One region of the Azospirillum argentinense genome, then DNA from elsewhere that is predicted to be linked to it. Evidence: riboswitches for the same ligand, from Rfam matches in the RefSeq annotation. Region 1 holds a riboswitch; each other region holds the start of a gene.
The links. Region 1 has a riboswitch for cobalamin ahead of ABAZ39_RS14840 (TonB-dependent receptor plug domain-containing protein). Riboswitches for the same ligand answer to the same signal wherever they lie in the genome.
Positions count from the first base shown of each region.

Region 2: linked by a shared signal. The riboswitch ahead of cobW (cobalamin biosynthesis protein CobW) and the one ahead of ABAZ39_RS14840 (TonB-dependent receptor plug domain-containing protein) in region 1 are both predicted to bind cobalamin.
Region 3: linked by a shared signal. The riboswitch ahead of ABAZ39_RS15860 (hypothetical protein) and the one ahead of ABAZ39_RS14840 (TonB-dependent receptor plug domain-containing protein) in region 1 are both predicted to bind cobalamin.
Region 4: linked by a shared signal. The riboswitch ahead of ABAZ39_RS15840 (dihydroneopterin aldolase) and the one ahead of ABAZ39_RS14840 (TonB-dependent receptor plug domain-containing protein) in region 1 are both predicted to bind cobalamin.

Region 1 covers NZ_CP007794.1:137,077-141,923, forward strand. Annotated here, with positions in the region: gene ABAZ39_RS14830 (TerC family protein) at 1-684, opposite strand, end outside; gene ABAZ39_RS14835 (Aq_678 family protein) at 1,344-1,802, shown strand; cobalamin riboswitch at 1,857-2,075, shown strand; gene ABAZ39_RS14840 (TonB-dependent receptor plug domain-containing protein) at 2,192-4,120, shown strand; gene ABAZ39_RS14845 (ABC transporter substrate-binding protein) at 4,117-4,847, shown strand, end outside.
Region 2 covers NZ_CP007794.1:1,159,672-1,164,518, reverse strand. Annotated here, with positions in the region: gene cobN (cobaltochelatase subunit CobN) at 1-293, opposite strand, end outside; gene cobW (cobalamin biosynthesis protein CobW) at 450-1,523, opposite strand; cobalamin riboswitch at 1,563-1,778, opposite strand; gene ABAZ39_RS19435 (ABC transporter ATP-binding protein) at 2,069-2,833, shown strand; gene ABAZ39_RS19430 (ABC transporter ATP-binding protein) at 2,826-3,548, shown strand; gene ABAZ39_RS19425 (ABC transporter substrate-binding protein) at 3,607-4,809, shown strand.
Region 3 covers NZ_CP007794.1:358,998-363,844, reverse strand. Annotated here, with positions in the region: gene metE (5-methyltetrahydropteroyltriglutamate--homocysteine S-methyltransferase) at 1-1,500, opposite strand, end outside; gene ABAZ39_RS15865 (LysR family transcriptional regulator) at 1,597-2,526, shown strand; gene ABAZ39_RS15860 (hypothetical protein) at 2,548-2,934, opposite strand; cobalamin riboswitch at 3,039-3,289, opposite strand; gene ABAZ39_RS15855 (methylmalonyl-CoA mutase family protein) at 3,465-4,847, shown strand, end outside.
Region 4 covers NZ_CP007794.1:352,187-357,033, reverse strand. Annotated here, with positions in the region: gene scpA (methylmalonyl-CoA mutase) at 1-903, shown strand, start outside; gene metF (methylenetetrahydrofolate reductase [NAD(P)H]) at 922-1,803, opposite strand; gene ABAZ39_RS15840 (dihydroneopterin aldolase) at 1,803-2,201, opposite strand; cobalamin riboswitch at 2,508-2,732, opposite strand; gene ABAZ39_RS15835 (acyl-CoA thioesterase) at 2,927-3,298, opposite strand; partial or broken gene ABAZ39_RS37830 (Kelch repeat-containing protein) at 3,563-4,682, shown strand.

The DNA of each region.
Region 1 (4,847 bases):
GGTCCAGACGATGAACGGATCGGTGGTCACCGAGAAGACCGCCGGGATAGAGTCCACGGCGAAGACCAGATCGGTGAACTCGATCAGGATCAGCACGAGGAACAGCGGCGTCATCATCCGCACGCCGTCGCGCATCACGAAGAACTTCTGCCCCTCGTAGCCGTCGGTCATGCGGAAGCGGGAGCGGACGAACTTGACGATCCGGTTGTTCTCCATGTCCGGCTCGTCGTCCACCGACATCAGCATCTTGATGCCGCTGAAGATCAGGAAGGCGCCGAAGATGTAGATGATCCAATGGAATTCCTGAATCAGCGCCGTGCCCGCCACGATCAGCACGCCGCGCATCACCAGCGCGCCCAGGATGCCCCAGAACAGCACCCGGTGCTGGTACTGCGGCGGCACCGCGAAATGCGTGAAGATCAGCGCGATGACGAAGATGTTGTCGACGCTCAGGCTGTATTCGATCAGGTAGCCGGTCAGGAACTCCAGCCCCTTCTGCGACCCTTGGAAATGAAAGACGCCGGCGGCGAAAATCATCGCCAGCGTGGAATAGGCCGCGCAGCGCATCAGCGCCTCGCGGCCGGAGATCACATGGGATTTCTTGGAAAATACACCAAGATCAAAGGCCAAAAGCACGCCAACGAAGACGGCGAAGCCGGCCCACATTAAAACGATCTGATCCATGGAACTGTCCCTTGCTTCATGCACTCCGCTCCCGCAAGCGGAGACGTCGATCGTCACATGAGCAGTCCGACATCACCGATGCGCCACGGCGGGACGCATCGGCCAGAGGGGCCCGGACTGGAATCGTGACCGCAAGGTCTGCGGTCAACGGACAAGCGCGCGCGACGGCTATGCTGCGGCGCGCCAGGATACCCGCCCCCATCGTTGTCCGTGGAGGCGTGGCGGTCGTTCAGGAAGTTGGTTCGCTGCGGTCCATGCCGATGTCTCCCAAAGGCCCGTCGGGGACCGTCGTCCGGCGGTGGACCTTGTGGTGGAGCGGGACCCAGGGGGGAGGATAGGGCCAGCTTCCGCAAGGCCGCGCCAAAGCGACGGCTCTATGGGAAGTCCGACATCACAGCGCCGGGCGACGCTGCCAGAGGGGCCCGGACCTCACCCGTCATGTAGTCAGGCCCCCGCGCGGCGACAAGAGGGGGCGCGTCCTTTCCGGACCATGATCGGCGCGATGGCCGCGGGCATTGATATCACCCGGTTGATCGCTCATGGGTTGCCGGCGTTCCGGTCCGGGAGCCGGCTTTGCGAATTCCGTGTCGCCCATGGATGATTCCGCACCGGTGGGTTGTTCGTAGCGATTGACGGTAATTCACGGCAGGACACCCACAATGATGCGGCGTTCCATTTTGCTCGGCTGCCTGCTGGCGGCCGGATTGGCTGGTTGCGGCCCGCGTTTCGAGACGGTCGCAAGCTATTTTCCACCCGTCAGCGAGGCGGGAAAGCTCTGTGTCGCCCAGTGCAAGCAGGCACAGACGATCTGCCAATCCGCAAAGGAGCTGGCCGTACAGACCTGCCGGGCCGAGGCGACGACCCGCGCCCAGGGCGAATATCAGGCCTATCTCCGTTCCTTGCCCAAGGACGCGGACAAGAAGAAGATCAAGACGTTCAGCGATTTCGACCGGAACCCCAGCTGCTACAGCAACCTCACCTGCTCCTCCGATTACAACGATTGCTACAAATCCTGCGGCGGCCGGATCGAAGCGCAGACCTATTGCGTCGGCAATTGCAAGGAGATGAATCCCCCCATGCCGGATGGGTCCGCGGTCGGGCCGAGAACCACACTCTGACGCCAGTCGGGCGAGGACGGGCGGATTGCGGCTTGACCGGAGCCGTTCCGCCCGCGTAGCTTCGCACCCGACGGTTGCCCGAAAGGGCTGAAAATGGGAACACGGTGCGGACCCAGCGGCGATTTGCCGTGCGAGGGTCCTACGCCGGGGCTGCCCCCGCAACTGTAAGCGGCGAGTCGTCCATCGGAATGCCACTGGGATCGCGATCCTGGGAAGGCGATGGGCCGACGATAACCCGCGAGCCAGGAGACCTGCCGTCAGTCGTGGTCACACGCGAACACGTTCGGGCGGGGTGCACCGAAGGTCGTCGAGCCGGCAGTCCGTTCGCGGAGCGTCCGGTGGGACTTCGTTCGCGGTGACGTGCCACCGGCGTCCCGCCCGAGGTCTCAATGAGTGTCCGCGTTCCCCGCCTTCACCGGACGGCGTCCTTCGCCGCCCTTCTGGGAAGCCTTGCCCTTCCCGTGTCGGCCCTCCCCACGTCGGCCTTCGCCGATTCCACCACCATCACGACGCTTCCGCCGGTCTCGGTGACCGCCAACCGCGTCCCCACCGCCGCCGAGGAAACCGGCAGCGCCCTGACCGTCATCACCCGCGAGGAACTGGAGCAGCGCCAGACCCAGGTGCTGTCCGACGCGCTGCGCGCGGTGCCCGGCGTCGCCGTCAACCGCACCGGCCCTATGGGCACCCTGACCCAGCTCCGCATCCGCGGGTCGGAGGGCAACCAGACGCTCGTCCTGATCGACGGGATCGAGGTGAACGATCCCGCCGCCGGTTCCGAATACGACTTCGCCAACCTGCTGGCCGGCGACGTGGAACGCGTCGAGGTGCTGCGCGGCCCACAGAGCGCGCTTTACGGCTCCGACGCGGTCGGCGGCGTCGTCAACATCGTGACCCGCCGCGGCGCCGGCGCCCCCCGGTTCGGCGCCGCCGTCGAGGGCGGGTCCTTCGGCACCGCCGCCGGGCGGGCCTCCTTCGGCACCGGGACCGACCGTTACGACCTGTTCCTCAGCGGCCAGGGCGTCACCAGCGACGGTGTGTCGGTCGCCGACAAGCGGCTCGGCAACCCGGAGAAGGACGGCTACCGCAACGGCACGCTGACCGGAAACGCCGCCGTCCGCCCGACCGAGCGCAGCGAGATCGCGGTGACCGGCCGCTACACCCGCTTCCGCACCGACACCGACGGCTTCGTCGGCGGGCGCGGCGCCGTCGACGACGGGACCAGCACCGCCGGGGAGCAGTATTTCGGGCGCCTCCAAGGCAAGATCGCCCTTCTCGACGGAAAGTGGGAGCACATCGTCGGCCTGACCCATGGCCGCCAGCAGCGCGACTACCGCGACGACGCCAAGACGGTCACCAGCCGCTACGACGGGCGCAAGACCAAGACCGACTACCAGACCAACCTGACTCTGAACAGCGGCCCCGCCGACCATGTGCTGACCGCCGCCGTGGAGCATGAGGAGGACAAGGCGATCAGCCGCAGCAGCTTCTCCAGCTTCGACCGCTCCATCGGCTCCACCGGGCTGGTGGGCCAGTACAAGCTGGGGCTGTTCGACCGGCTGACCCTGACCGGCAGCGTCCGCCACGACGCGAACGACCTGTTCCGCGACGCCACCACATGGCGCACCACGGCGGCCTATCTGATCGAAGAGAGCGGGACGAAGCTGCGCGCCTCCTACGGCACCGGCGTCAAGAATCCGACCCTGTTCGAGCTGTACGGCTACACCGCCACCTACGCCGGCAACCCGAACCTGAAGCCGGAACGGGCGCGCGGCTGGGACGCCGGCTTCGACCAGGCGCTGTGGGGCACGCGGGCCTCCGTGGACGGCACGTGGTTCGACCAGCGCATCCGCGACCTCATCACCGGCACCGGGCGGACCTCCGTCAACATGCCGGGCGAGTCCCACATCCGCGGCTTCGAGCTTGGCCTGTCGGTGGAGCCAATCGACCGGCTGACCGTCCGCGGCTCCTACACCTGGACCGACGGCGAGGATTCCACGGGGGCGGAGCTGGTGCGCCGGCCCAAGCAGCTCGCCAGCCTGAACGTCAATTACCGCTTCCTGGAGGACCGGGCGAACGCCAACCTCGGCGTCGTCTACAACGGGCGGTCCAGCGACTGGGCCTACGACCCCTTCTACAACCGGCAGGTCGTGAATCTCGCCCCCTACACGCTGGTCAACATGGCCGGGTCCTACGCGCTGTCCGAGGGGGTCGAAGTCTTCGGGCGCGTGGAGAACCTGTTCGACCGCCGGTACCAGGAAGTCTGGACCTACGGCGCGCCGGGACGGGCCGGGTATCTCGGGCTGCGGCTGTCGCTGTGAGGCCCACCTTTCTCGGGCTGGCCACCGCCCTCCTGCTGACCGCGGGAGGGCCGGCGGCGGCGTGGGAGGCGCCGCCGGCAAAACCGCCCAGCAAACCACAGCGCATCGTCTCCCTGAATCTCTGCGCCGACGAGCTGCTGCTGCGGCTCGTCGGGCCGGAGCGCCTCGCCGCTGTGACGTGGCTGGCGCGCGATCCCCGCACCTCCACCGTCGCGGCGCTGGCGTCGCGGGTGCCGGTCAATCACGGGACGGCGGAGGAGATCCTGCCGCTCAACCCCGACCTGATCGTCGCCGGGCGCTACACCACGCGGGTCGCGGTCGGGCTGCTGACGCGGCTGGACGCGCCGCTGCTGGAACTGGACGTCCCGCAGAGCGTGGCGGGGGTGGCGGAGCAGATCCGCGGCCTCGCCCGCGCCGTCGGCGAGCCGGACCGGGGGGAGGCGCTGGTCGCCGGCCTGCTCTCCCGCCTCGACTCCCTGCCCCCCGCGGCGCCGGGACCGCGCCCGACCGCAGTGGTGCTGCGCCCCAACGGTTTCGTCGCCGGGTCCGGGTCGCTGATCGACGAACTCCTGACCCGCGCCGGGCTGGAGAACATGGCCGACCGCCTGCCGCTGGGCAGCCAGGGCGCCCTGCCGCTGGAAGCCATCATTCTGGGCGGCGCGGACGTGCTGATCGTCGACGCCGCGCCCGACGCGCCGCCGTCGCTGGCCGGCGCCCTGCTGCACCA
Region 2 (4,847 bases), 880 kb from region 1:
TCCAGCCCGTAGCGCCAATAGCCCGCCCCGCCGAGCAGCCGCAGAACGACCAGCTTCGCCTTGCGGATCACGGACTCGACGTAAAGGTCCACCGACAGCGGGTGCCCCAGCCGCGCGAGATTCGCCAGCCGCAGGGTGGGCAACGTGTCGCGATGGCGCTTCCAGCAGGCGGCGAGCGCCGTCAGATCGCTGTCGGAGAAGGACAGGACGACGAGGTCCGCCGGGCTCTGCCCCAGATCCACGGCCTGGGGGCCGGCGTCGAGGTCTTCCTGGCGGGCGGCGAGTAGGTGCATGGCGAAAGTGCTTTACGAAAATCCCCTCTCCCCTCTGGGGAGAGGGTTAGGGTGAGGGGGTTGCGCGTGGCGGAACGCCCGGCGTAAGCGCAACCCCCTCACCGGCCCTGCGGGCCACCCTCTCCCCAGAGGGGAGAGGGTTGTGAAGGCTAAAAATCACCCCAGCGCCGCGGACACGGCGTCGCGGTCCAGGCCCGTCTCGCCGATCACCACCAGACGGCTGCGGCGCGGCTCGTCGGGCTTCCAGAAGCGGTCGAAATGGGTCTGGATGCGCGTTCCCACGCCCTGCACCAGAAGGCGCATCGGCTTGCCCGGCACGTCGATGAAACCTTTCAGGCGCAGCACGCCATGGGCGGCGGCGACCCGCTCCAGCGTCTTCGCCAGCGCCGCCGGGTCGGGTTGCGGGCCGAGTTCCACGACGAAGCTGGTGAAGTCGTCGTGGTCGTGGCCCTCCTCCTCGTCATGGTGGCTGGGGCGGTTGGCGAGGTCGTCCTCGGCCCCGGCGCCGACGCCGAGAAGCACCACCGGATCGACCCTGCCGTTGCTGGCGCGCAGGATCTTGGCCTCGCGCCCAGCCCCGCCCTCAGCCATGCCGCCCTCGGCCATGGCGGCGCGGATCAGGTCCTCGACCTTGGCCAGATCGGCGGCATCCACCAGATCGGTCTTGTTCACCACGATCAGGTCGGCGCAGAGGAGCTGGTCCTCGAACACCTCCTCCACCGGGGTCTCGTGGTCGAGTTGCCCGGCCTCGGCGGCCTGGGCGGCCAGCGCCGCCGGATCGGGGGCGAAGCGGCCCTCCGCGGCGGCGGCGGCGTCGACCACCGCGACCACCCCGTCCACCGTCACCCGGGTCTTGATCGCCGGCCAATGGAAGGCCTGGACGAGTGGCTTCGGCAGGGCGAGGCCGCTGGTCTCGATGATGATGTGTTCCGGCGGCTGCGGGCGGGACAGCAGCTTCTCGATGGCCGGGACGAAATCGTCGGCGACGGTGCAGCACAGGCAGCCGTTCGCCAGCTCGATCACGTCATCCTCGGTGCAGGTCGGATCGCCGCAGGCGCGCAGGATTTCGCCGTCGATGCCGACGTCGCCGAACTCGTTGATGATCAGCGCCAGACGGCGCCCGCCGGCCTGCTCCAGCAGGCTGCGGATCAGCGTCGTCTTCCCGGCGCCGAGAAAGCCGGTGATGACGGTGGCCGGGGTCTTTCCGGCGGTCAGCGGGCCGGTGGTCATGATCTGGCTTCCTTGTCTCCGCCACACCCGGCGGATTGGATGAGTGTCGGTCCGGCGGCAGGTTTCCTGGCTTGCGGGTCGTCGTCGCGCCTCCCGCCTTCCCGGCCTGTCGGCCCGTGGCATGTCCGGAGGCCGACTCGCCGCACACAGTTGCGGGGGCAGCCGCGGCCTTGGACCCCATCCGGGTCCGCACCGCATTCCCTATTATCCCCGCGCCTTCACGGCGGCCGGGGCACCGTCGGAGGCGCAGAATTGCAGGCGGACCCCCGATTTGCAAGCGGCCATTTGGCGCCCGGAAACCGTGTCGCCGAACCCGGAGCGCTTCGCCCATGCCGCCGTCGGTGTGTCGGAAGATCGGTACAGTCTGTCTGGAAAGCTGACACTCCGGACGGTATGGGACGCCCACGGTCTCATAGGGGGAAATAAACGATTTCAAGGGCTTGTTCGAATCTTCCGCAGTTGGCATGTTCTGTGCTTATATCAGCCTAACCAAAAACGCGGACCGGCAGACGACGCGGACGAACAGGGAGGGAAAAACGGCACCCATGGCCGACGACATCATTCTGGAAGCGCGTGGACTCTCGAAGGAGTTCAAGGGCTTCATCGCGGTGAAGGAGGTGAATCTCCAGGTCCGCCGCGGCACCATCCACGCGCTGATCGGCCCGAACGGCGCCGGCAAGAGCACGGTCTTCAACCTGCTGACCAAGTTCCTGACGCCGACGCGTGGCCAGATCCTGTACAAGGGGCGCGACATCACCGCCATGAAGCCCGCCGACGTGGCGCTGCTCGGCATGGTGCGGTCGTTCCAAATTTCCGCGGTCTTCCCGCACCTCAGCGTGCTGGAGAATGTCCGCGTCGCGCTGCAGCGCCCGCGCGGCACCAGCTTCCATTTCTGGAAGCCCGAGGCCAGCCTGCACGACCTGCACGACCGCGCCGAGGAACTGATCGAGGCGGTGAACCTGACCCCCTGGGCCGGCCACACCGCCGCCGAGTTGCCCTACGGCCGCAAGCGCGCGCTGGAGATCGCCACCACGCTGGCGCTCGACCCGGAGGTGATGCTGCTCGACGAGCCGCTGGCCGGCATGGGCCACGAGGACATCGAAGGCACCGCCGCGCTGATCAAGCGCGTCTCCGCCGACCGCACCATCCTGATGGTGGAGCACAACCTGTCGGTCGTCGCCCACCTGTCGGACACCATCACCGTGCTCCGCCGCGGCGAGATCCTGGCGGAGGGCGCATACGACGTCGTATCGCGCAACCCGCAGGTCATGGAAGCCTACATGGGGACGGGTGAGGTGGGCCATGCCTGACGGCGCGAATGTGAAAACGGCCATGCTGGAGATCCGCGACCTCCAGGCCTTCTACGGCGAAAGCCACGTGCTGCACGGCGTCAACATCGACGTGCGCCAGGGCGAGGTGGTGACCCTGCTGGGCCGCAACGGCGCCGGCAAGACGACGACCATGCGCTCGATCATGGGCATCGTCGGCAAACGCAACGGTTCGATCCGCTTCCAGGGCAAGGAGCTGATCGGCATGGCGCAGCACAAGATTCCCCGCCTCGGCATCGGCTACGTGCCGGAGGAGCGCGGCATCTTCGCCTCGCTCAGCGTGGACGAGAACCTGATGCTGCCGCCGGTGGTCAAGTCGGGCGGCATGACGGTGCCGCAGATCTACGAGCTGTTCCCGAACCTGCAGGGCCGCGGCACCACCCAGGGCACGCGCCTGTCGGGCGGCGAGCAGCAGATGCTGGCCATCGCGCGCATCCTGCGCACCGGCGCCGACCTGATCCTGCTCGACGAGCCGACCGAGGGGCTTGCCCCCGTCATCATCGAGCAGATCGGGGTGGCGGTGCGCAAGCTGAAGCAGCGCGGCTTCACCATCGTGCTGGTGGAGCAGAATTTCCGCTTCGCCGCGACCATCGCCGACCGCCATTACGTGATGGAGGAAGGCCATGTCGTCGACATGATCCCCAACGACCAGCTCGCCCAGAACATGGACAAGCTCCACACCTATCTGGGTGTCTGACCAAATCACCCCCTCTGCCGAAAACACGCAAAACAAAGCCAATCGAAGGGAGTTCGAAATGCTCAAGACGTTGCTTTGCGGGACCGCATTGCTGGCGCTGACCGCCGGGGCCGCGCACGCCCAGGTCTCCAACAACGTGATCAAGATCGGCGTGATGAACGACCGGTCCGGCATCTACGCCGACCTCGCCGGCGAAGGCTCGGCCATCGCCGCCCGTCTCGCGGCCGAGGAGTTCGGCGGCAAGATCGCCGGCGCGCCGATCGAGATCGTCGTCGCCGATCACCAGAACAAGGCCGACATCGCCGCCAACACGGCGCGCGAGTGGATCGACGCCGGCAACGTGGACGTCATCGCCGACGTGCCGAACTCCGCCGCCGCGCTGGCCGTCCAGGGCATCACCAAGGACAAGAAGCGCATCTTCCTGATGTCCGGTCCGGGCTCGACCGACCTCAGCGGCAAGTCCTGCAGCCCCTACGGCTTCCAGTGGACCTACGACAACTACGCCATGGCCGCCGGCACCGCCCGCGCGCTGGTCGAGCAGGGCAAGAAGAACTGGTACTTCATCACCGCGGACTACGCCTTCGGCCACTCGCTGGAGGATGAGACCTCGAAGATGGTCAAGCAGCTCGACGGCAAGGTCGCGGGCAACGTCCGCCATCCGCTGGGCAACGCCGACTTCTCGTCCTACCTGCTCCAGGCCCAGGCCTCCAAGGCCGACGTGATCGGCCTCGCCAACGCGGGCGGCGACGCCACCAACGCCGTCAAGCAGGCGTCGGAGTTCGGCATCACCCAGTCGGGCCAGAGCCTCGCCGGCCTGCTGCTGTTCATCAGCGATGTCCACGCGCTGGGCCTCCAGGCCTCCCAGGGCCTGCTGCTGACCACCGGTTTCTACTGGGACATGGACGAGCAGACCCGCGAGTGGACGAAGAAGTTCGAGGCCAAGGCCGGCCGCAAGCCGACCATGGTCCAGGCTGGCGTCTACTCCGCCGTCCGCCACTACCTGAAGGCGGTCGAGGCGGTCGGCTCCGACGATCCGGACAAGGTCGCCGCCAAGATGCGCGAGACCCCGGTCGCCGACATGTTCACCAAGAACGGCAAGATCGCCGCCAACGGCCGCATGTTCCACGACATGTATCTGGCCCAGGTGAAGACCCCGGACGAGTCCAAGGCCCCCTGGGACTACTACAAGATCGTGAAGACGATCCCGGCCGAGCAGGCGTTCCTCGACCCGGCCAAGAGCGGCTGCGCGCTGGTGAAGTAAGGGTCTGAGTTTTTAGACGGGCACCCCTCCCGGCCTCC
Region 3 (4,847 bases), 220 kb from region 1:
ACCGTGAACCAGCACGTCGAGGCCCAGCGCCTCCTGCTCGCGCACGCTCCGCGCGATCTCGCCGCGCATCGCCTCGGTGTAGGCCACCGCGTCGATCGTCCCGGCCTTGAACTGGCTGCGCGCCTGACGGATCTCCTTGGTCTGCGGGAAGGAGCCGATGGTGGTGGTCGGGAACGTCGGCAGATTCAGGCGGGCGGCCTGCTTGGCGGCGCGCTCGGCGAAGGCGCTCTTGCGCCGTCCGAGCTGGGCGTCGATGGCGGCAACCGCCGCCTTCACCGCCGGGTTGTTGACCCGCGGCGAATGGCGGCGCGCTTCGATGGCGGTGCGGTTGGCCTCCAACTCGGCCGCGACGGCGGCACGGCCCCTATCCCATCCCGGGGTCAGCGCGGTCGCCAGAACCCGGATCTCCTCCAGCTTCTGCACCGCAAAGGCCAGCCATGAGCGGACCTCCTCATCCAGCTTGCGCTCGCCGGCGAGGTCGACCGGCACGTGCAGCAGCGAGCAGGACGGTGCGATCCACAGCCGCTCACCGAGCCTCTCGGCCACCGGCTCCAGCCAGTCGAGCGTTGCGTGTAGGTCGGTCTTCCAGATGTTCCGGCCGTTGACGACGCCCAGCGACACGACGCGGTCGGTCGGGAGGGCCTGGATCAGGGCATCGACCTCGTCGCGGGCGTTGATGGCGTCGAGATGGAGGCCCTGCACCGGTAGGGAGCAGACCAGTGGCAAATTCTCCTGGAGCTGGCCGAAATAGGTCGCCAGCAGCAGCTTGACCGCGCCGGTACCGAGATCCCGATAGGCCTGGGTGAAGGCGTCCCGCCACGCCGCTTCCAGCTCGGTCACCAGGATGGGTTCGTCGATCTGCACCCACTCGACGCCCTGATCGGCCAGGGCCTGCAGCAGTTCGGCGTAGACGGGCAGCAGGCGGGGCAGCAGAGCCAGCTTGTCCGAACCGTCCTTGGCCTTGCCCAGCGCGAGGTAGGTGACCGGGCCGATGATCACCGGCTTGGCCTTGACACCCTGCTCCTTGGCTTCAGCGAGTTGCTGCAGCAGACGGGAGGCGTCGAGGTTGAACTGGGTTTCGGCGTCGAACTCGGGGACGATGTAGTGGTAGTTGGTGTCGAACCACTTGGTCATCTCGCCGGCAGCGACGCCACTGCAGCATCCGCCGTGCTCTTCGGCACTATGGGCGGCGGTCTCGGCCGAACGGCCGCGCGCCACGCGGAAGTAATTGTCCAGGGCATCGCCATGGAAGCCCTTCACGCGCTCCGGCAGGTTGCCGAGCGTGAAGCTCATGTCGAGCACCTGATCGTAGAAGGCGAAATCGCCCACGGGAACGAGGTCGAGCGCGCCCTGGTCCCGCCAGTGGCGCTTGCGGAGGTCAGCGCCGACGCGGACCAGCTCGTCGCGGGAGGACGCCCCCTTCCAATAAGCCTCCAAGGCGAACTTCAACTCGCGCTTGGCGCCGATGCGGGGGAATCCGAGGGTGTGGGTCATTGCCATGGGGGGCGCCTTGAAAAGAGGGATCGGCGCGGACCATACGGAGTTCAGAACATGAATGAAAAATGGTATGATTTTATCGTTCGATAAATTTCATTCATGGATGAGGTGGACGGTATGGCGATCCTGGAGCGCATCCATCTCTCGATCATCCGCGAGGTTGATCGTCACGGCTCGCTGACGGCGGCGGCCAGCCATTTGAACCTGACCCAACCGGCGCTGAGCCACGCCATCCGCAAGCTGGAAGAGCAGCTCGGCGTGGATGTGTGGCACCGCGAAGGCCGCCGCTTGCGGCCGACCCAGGCCGGGGAATGGCTGCTGGCGGTCGCCAACCGCTTGCTGCCGCAACTGGCCCATGCTGAAGAACGCCTCCAGCAGTTCGCCCAGGGCGGGCGCGGGACCCTGCGCATCGGGATGGAATGCCATCCCTGCTATCAGTGGCTCCTGAAGATCGTCGCTCCCTACGTCGATGCTTGGCCGAAGGTCGACGTGGACGTCCGGCAGAAGTTTCAGTTCGGCGGCATCGGGGCCCTGTTCGGCCACGACATCGACATGCTGGTGACACCGGATCCGCTGTTCAAGCCCGGACTGTGCTTCGAGCCGGTGTTCGACTACGAACAGGTTCTGGTGGTCGGGCCGGGGCACCGTCTGCGCCATGCCGCCTTCGTCGAACCGCAGCAGATGGCGGACGAAGTCCTGATCACCTACCCGGTGGCGCCCGACCGTCTCGACATCTACACCCAGTTCCTGATGCCGGCCGGGATCAGCCCGAGGCAGCACAAGCCGATCGAGACGACCGACATCATGCTGCTGATGGTGGCCCACGGCCGTGGCGTCGCCGCCCTGCCGCGCTGGCTGGTCGAGGAGTATGGCGCCAAGTTCGACGTGAGCCCGGTGCGCCTGGGCCGGGACGGTGTCGCCAAGCAGATTTTCCTGGGCTTCCGCGAGGCGGACGCCGACATCGGCTATCTGCGGGGTTTCATCGATCTGGCGCTTGCCCATCGCGACGGTGGAACCGCCCAGTTGTAGCGGCAGGCGAAGCCGCGCCGGTCAGCCACCCATCCGCAAGCTGCCGATGGCGTTGCGCAGGCCGAGCGCAATGGTGCGGCGCTCGTCCGCATCCCCGCCCGGCGCCAGCCAATGGTCGATGCCGCCGTCCTGGTGCAGCACGAATTCGGCGACGCAGCGGTTCGCCGGTTGGCCGGCTTCCGCATGCGCCTGCTCGACCAGGGCGCGGGCGATCTCCCGCAGGGTGTCGGCCGCCGCGACCAGCCCGGCGGCGTCCAGCGGCTCCCTGGTTCCCCGCAGGGACCAGCGTCCCTCCGTCGCCGTCAGGACAAAGGGTGCCGACCGGTCGGCGGGGGTCGGCGTCACCGGACGGCGTCGGAACGCCAGACGGATGAGATTGGGTGGAACGGGCGTTGGTTGGACGGACATCGGCGGTGGCACCCCTCGCTCCCAAAGGGCAAGGATGGGACGGACGCCGACGCGGCACGGGAGACCTCCGGCGACGCCGCACCCGCCGGGACACCCCGCCCGACTCGCGTTCGACAGATCCGGCAGGTCTCCTGGCTCACGGGTCGTCGCGGGACCGTCCGGCCTTCCCGGTGCCGTCGTCCCGAACCGGGATGGGCACCAGTGGCGCTGAAACGGCGGACCCACTCTCCGCTCACAGTTGCGGGGGCAGCGCCGGCTTCGCCATCATCCTCGTGGCGAGGCGAACGGTTCACCGGCTTCCCTCTTAGCCCCGGACGCCCTGGGGCGAACGGGGACCGTATCCGGCGGGAACGGTAAGAGGGTGCACCCGGCGGCGTCAAGCGCGAGCGCCACGGCAAGTCCCTTTTGCAAAATTCGCAAGATTGCCCGCAGCCCTTCGCCAAATTTTGCCAATTTCCGCCTGATTCCCACGGGTCGTTCGGCGTATCTTGCAAATGTTCGGAACACGGATGGGAAGGAATCTCGCCAGCATGGACGACCGCCGGGACGATGCCGAGACGATCTTCGCCACCGAATTCCCTCCGGCCACGCGCGAGCAATGGCGGGTTCTCGTCGACAAGGGGCTGAAGGGCGCCCCCTTCGAGAAGCGGTTGGTCACCCGGCTGTACGAAGGCATCGCCGTGCAGCCCCTCTATACGGCGGAAGACTGGCCGGCCGCGGGCGATCCGTCCGGTTTGCCAGGCTTCGCCCCGTTCACCCGCGGCGGCCATGCCGGAGGCGCTGGACCGGACGGCTGGGACATCCTGACCGAACACGACGCCGCCGATCCCAAGGCGGCCAACGCCGCCATCCTGACCGATCTGCTGCGCGGCGCCACCGCCATCCGGCTGCGCCTCGACAGGCCGGACAGCCCCGGCATCGCCATCGACCGGTTGGACGATCTCGACCGCACGCTGGCCAACGTCTATCCGGAGATGGTGCCACTGTCGCTGGAGGCGGGAGGCGACGCAGTGGCCGGCGCGGCGCTGCTCGCCGCCCTGTGGCGCCGCCGCTCGGTGATGCCGGACAAGGCGCGGGGCGCCTTCAACGCCGATCCCATCGGGACTCTGGCCGCGGCCGACGCCCTGCCGGGCAGTCTGGAGGCGGCGCTCGCCGACACGGCGGCCTTGGCCGCCTGGACCGCCCGCAATTTCCCTCACGTCACCGCCGTCGGGGTGGACAGTTCCCCCTGGCACGACGCCGGGGCGACCGAAAGCCAGGACCTCGCCGCCGCCATGGCGACCGGGGTCGCCTATCTGCGCGCCCTGACCGCTGCCGGGCTGGACATCGACACCGCCTGCCGGCAGATCGCCTTCACCCTATCCGTCGGCTGCGACCAATTCCTCTCCATCGCCAAGCTGCGCGCCGCGCGGCGCCTGTGGGGGCGCATCGCCGAGGCGTCGGGCGCCTCGGAGTCGGCCCGCGCCATGCACCTGACCGCCCGCACGGCGCGGCGCATCATGGCGCGGCGCGATCCCTGGGTGAACATGCTGCGCACCACGGTGGCCGGCTTCGCCGCCGGGGTCGGCGGGGCCGACGCGGTGGCGGTGCTGCCCTTCGACGCGGCGCTGGGCGAATCCGACGACTTCGCCCGCCGCATCGCCCGCAACAGCCAGATCCTGCTGAAGGAGGAATCCTCGCTGGCCCGCGTCGCCGATCCGGCCGGCGGCTCCTGGTACGTCGAAACGCTGACCGAGCAATTGGCCCAGGCCGCCTGGGCCGAATTCCAGGACATCGAGCGGCGGGGCGGCATCGCCGCCGTGCTGGCCGATGGCAGCCTCGCCCGCACCATCGCCGGGTCCTGGGCGCAACGGGAAGCCAACATCGCCCGCCGCAAGGACCCGCTGACCGGCGTCAGCGAGTTTCCCAACCTC
Region 4 (4,847 bases), 220 kb from region 1:
ACCGGCGGCATGGCGAAGGCGATCGAGACCGGCATCCCCAAGATGCGCGTCGAGGAGGCCGCCGCCCGCACCCAGGCCCGCATCGATTCCGGCCGCCAGACCGTCGTCGGCGTCAACAAGTACCGGCTGGAGCAGGAGGAGGCCATCGAGGTGCTGAAGGTGGACAACTCCGCCGTCCGCGCCCAGCAGATCGCCCAGTTCGAACGGCTGCGCGCCGAGCGCGATCCCATCCGCTGCCGCCAGACGCTGGAGGCCTTGACCAACGCGGCGGCCGCCGGCGACGGCAACCTGCTGGCCCTGTCGGTGGACGCCATCCGCGCCCGCGCCACGGTCGGCGAGATCTCCGACGCGCTGGAAAAGGTGTATGGCCGTCACAAGGCCGAGATCCGCACCATCACCGGCATCTACGCCGGCGAGGTGGGGCGGCAGTCCGACGCCATCGCCAGGGTGCGGGCGCTGGTGGCGGAGTTCGCCGAGCGGGATGGCCGCCGCCCGCGCATTATGGTGGCGAAGATGGGCCAGGACGGCCACGACCGCGGCCAGAAAGTGATCGCCACCGCCTTCGCCGACTTGGGCTTCGACGTGGACGTCGGGCCGCTGTTCCAGACGCCGGAGGAGGCCGCGCGGCAGGCGGTGGAGAACGACTGCCACATCGTCGGCGTCAGCTCGCTGGCGGCGGGGCACCTGACGCTGGTGCCGCAACTGAAGGCGGAGCTGGAGCGCCACGGGGCCGGCGACATTCTGATCGTGGTCGGCGGCGTGGTGCCGCCGCAGGATTACGACGCGCTCCACGCCGCCGGCGCCACGGCGATCTTCCCGCCGGGCACCGTCATCAGCGAGGCGGCGGTAGACCTGCTGCGCATCCTCAACGAGCGCCACGGCTACGCGCCGAAGGCGGCGTAGCCGTGGCGCGTGTGGCGATCACGGTACCGGAACCGCGGCCCTTATCCCCAGCATGTGGCAGGTGGCGAGGGTGATGTCGGAACGGTTCAGGGTGTGGAGGTGGAAATCCCGGACGCCCTGAGCCTGAAGGGCCTGACACTGCTCCGCCGCCACCGTCGCGGCGACGAGCCTGCGGGTCTCTGGGTCGTCGTCCAACCCTTCGAAGGTTTCGACCAGCCTGGCCGGCATCGAGGCGCCGCATTTGGCAGCAAATTCCACGGCACGGGCGACGTTGGTGATCGGCAGGATGCCGGGAATCACCGGCACATGGATGCCCGCCGCGGCGCAGCGGTCGAGAAAACGGAAATAGACGTCGTTGTCGAAGAAGAACTGGGTGATGGCACGAGTCGCCCCAGCGTCCACCTTGCGCTTCAGATTGTCCAGGTCGAACTGCGCGCTTGGCGCTTCCGGGTGGGACTCCGGATAGGCGGCGACCGAGATCTCGAAATCAGCGATGCGCCTCATTCCCGTCACCAGATCGGCGGCGTAGGCGTAGCCGCCGGGAGACGGTTCGCAACGCCCGCCGCCGGGCATGTCCGACGGGTCACCGCGCAGCGCCACCAGATGGCGGATGCCGGCATTCCAGTAACTGTGGGCGATGGCGTCGATCTCGTCCCGCGTCGCGCCGATGCAGGTGACATGCGCTGCCGCCGGAAGGCCGGTCTCGTCCTGGATTCGGCAGACGGTGGCGTGGGTGCGTTCGCGGGTCGAACCGCCGGCCCCGTGGGTCACCGACACGAAGCTTGGAGCCAATGGGGCCAGCCGCCGGATCGACTGCCACAGGCCCTGCTCCATCGTCTCCGTCTTCGGCGGAAAGAACTCGAAGCTGATCGACGGCGGTGCGGACAGAGGGGCGGTCATCACTGCTCTCCCGGCGCGGCTTGAGCGGCGGCGTCCCGCCGGTAGGTGATGGTCACCCCGGCCGAATCGATCTGCGGGAGCACGTTGGGCTTCTCGATGGACACCTCGGCCTCGACGACGCGCTGGTCGGCAAGGCAGAGGTCGCCGATGCGGTCCGCCAGGCATTCCAGGAGCTGGGTGTGTGGCCCGTCGGCCAGCTTCTCCAGCGCCAGGACCAACCCTTCGTAGGACAGGACGGTCGCCACGTCGTCGAGGAAACGCGGTCGGCCGCGTTCGACGACCAGCCGCACATCGATGCGCAAGCGCTGACGGCGGCCACGTTCGTGGGCGTAGACCCCGATCTGGAAAGGGGCGACAAAACCCCGGACGGTGATCACATAGGTGCCGCAGCCGGCCAAGACGGTTTCTCCACAAGCGGAAGGGTGATCGAAGGCCGGCAGGCGGCCTCGGCGGCGGCGTTCGCTCCGGCCCGACGGATGTCCAACGCCGCTCTCGGCTCACGTCGCGGCGTGGTCCCATGAACGGGTAACCGAGCCTGCAGAAGACGATCGGCATGGTTCTCCCCTGTCCGGCCAAGCGCTCGGCCAGCGGATCGGTGTCGTGAGAAGGACGTCCGGGAAAGGAAACCCAAGCAGGCGCACGAGAGGGGACCGGCGACAGACGCTGGACACGGCCCACGCGACCACCGGGACACCCCGCCCGAGGACGAACGAACGGTCACGGCAGGTCTCCTGGCTCGCAGGTCGGCACCATTCCGTCCGGCCTTCCCGGTGCCCAACGAGGCACCAGTGGCGCTGAGGCGACGAAATGACTCTCCGCTTACAGTTGCGGGGGCAGCGCCGGACTGGCCATCGGATCTGGCGGCACCGGCTTCCCTCTTAGCTCCCGGCCCCGAGCGGAACCGGCAGAACCATGACGCCGCGATCCAACCGCAACGCCGCAATCCTGTCAAGAGAAACATAAAGACATCTTTATGTTTCTCTGCGCCGAGCGCCACCGTTGTTGCGACGATGGCGGCATCAAGCGCGTCCGGACATCCCGCGGCTGGCTTCGGTCGGAGGCCTCAAGGCTTCACGGTGTCCACCCTCGTCTTTCCCAGTCGTCGCGCCGGGGGCTTTCCGGATCATCCCTGCTGCGTGCCGTGCTGGATGTCTTGGAAGGCCGGGACTGGAACCGGCCGCCCCTGACCGTCGACGGCGACCAGGACGAACCATCCCTCGGCAGCCAGCCGGCGCTCCCCGGTCGCCAAAGTCTCGGCGACGAGGGAGACATGGACGGTCATCGACCGTTTCCCGACCGTGTCGACCCGTCCGACCAAGTCGGCCAGTTGGCCGACCATGACGGGGGTATGGAATGTGATCCGCTCTGAGGAGGCCATCACGACCGCATGGCGGGCGGCGCGGCTGGCGGTGATGAAGGCGGCCTTTCCCATGAGGCTGAGGGCCGTGCCTCCGAACAGCGTGCCGTAATGGTTGGCCTGCTCGGGGAAAATCATCTCAAGGCAGCGGGTTTCCCGTCCGTTTGGAAAGAGAAACTGGCTTTCTGCGGTGGGAGGGATGGTGTTCATGTGTGCATCCGCCTGCAACCACGCGTTCCAAGGTGTCGGACGCGCACGTTATATGGATGGGCGTTCTGGTCGATGGCTAAAACGGCTGAAATCAGGAACGATGATCCTGCAAATCTGCGAACAGTGCAAAGCGGTGGGCCTCCATGGCGAAACCGGGGTCATCACGACAACACAGGCAGAAAGCGAGGTCACATGGATCGCAGGACATTCCTTGGCGCAAGTGCTGGAGCTTTGGCGCTTGGTGCTGTCCGGGTGCCATTGTCACACGCGCAATCGCCCTTGCCGGAGTTGCGGCCCGCCGCAGACCCCTATGCTCGCCTCCAAGGTGGCATGCCGCACCATCTGACGCCGGATCAGGAAGCGCAACGTGTCTTCGACAGTCCAGTTCCGGCCGGCCCGCCGGGTCGTTGGGTCAGCCGCGCCGCGCTTCCGATCCCACGCAGCGAAATGGCCTGGGCCACCGTCAGTGCGGAACGGATGCATGTCGTGGGCGGCTATGGCGAAGGTGCCGTCAATCGGGCCTACCACCACATCTATACCCCGGTGGCCGACCTCTGGTATGAGGGCGCTGCCTTGCCGCGTGGCGCCAACCATGTCGCGGTCGCCGCAGAAGCTGGCCGCGTCTACGCGCTTGGCGGGTTCATCGAGCAAAACCGGCGGTCCGATACGAACGCCTACGCCTACGATGTGGCCACCAACGCCTGGACCCCCATTGCGCCCCTGCCACGCCCCCGCGGTGCGGCGGCTGTGGTACTCGATGGCGCCATTCATCTGATCGGTGGCGCATCGGAGCCGGCCAGCGAACGGGCGAGCGTCGGTTGGCACGAAGTCTATGACCCAAAGACCGATCGCTGGTCGGCCCGCAAACCGCTCCCGGGGGGGGCGCGATCATGTCGGGTGCGTTGTTCATGCCGGCGCGATCCACGTCGTTGGCGGCCGCTTCAACACGTTCGAGTACAACACCGATCTGCACCACGTTTACCTCCCGGATCGGGACACATGGGAGATGCGGGCGCCGTTGCCGACGGCCCGGTCGGGCCATGGGCTTGTCGTTTACCGTGACCGCCTCTTCGCCATGGGGGGAGAAGGCGGAATTCTCAACGGCGGGGTACCGCGGCAGGCAAAAGTGTTCGGGCAGATGGAAAGCTATGATCCGGGCAGCGACAGCTGGCAACACCATGCGCCGATGCCGACGCCGCGCCATGCGGTTGGAGCCGTGACGATCGGCGACTGGATCCATGTAGCGGGTGGTGGTGCAGTCCTCGGCGGCTCCGTCCAGTCCGCCGTGCACGAAGCCTTCACATTGGGGTGATGTTGCAGCACCGCCCTGTGCGGGCACCCGCCAATCGACGAACGAACGGAAGCGAAGCGCCAAGTTCTCCTTTCGCCACAATGCCGCTTTCGAACCCCTACCGATCAGCCTCCTCAAGCTTGTGGTCCGCCGCGCTGCTTCTGCATCATGGACTGTGGTTGGAGA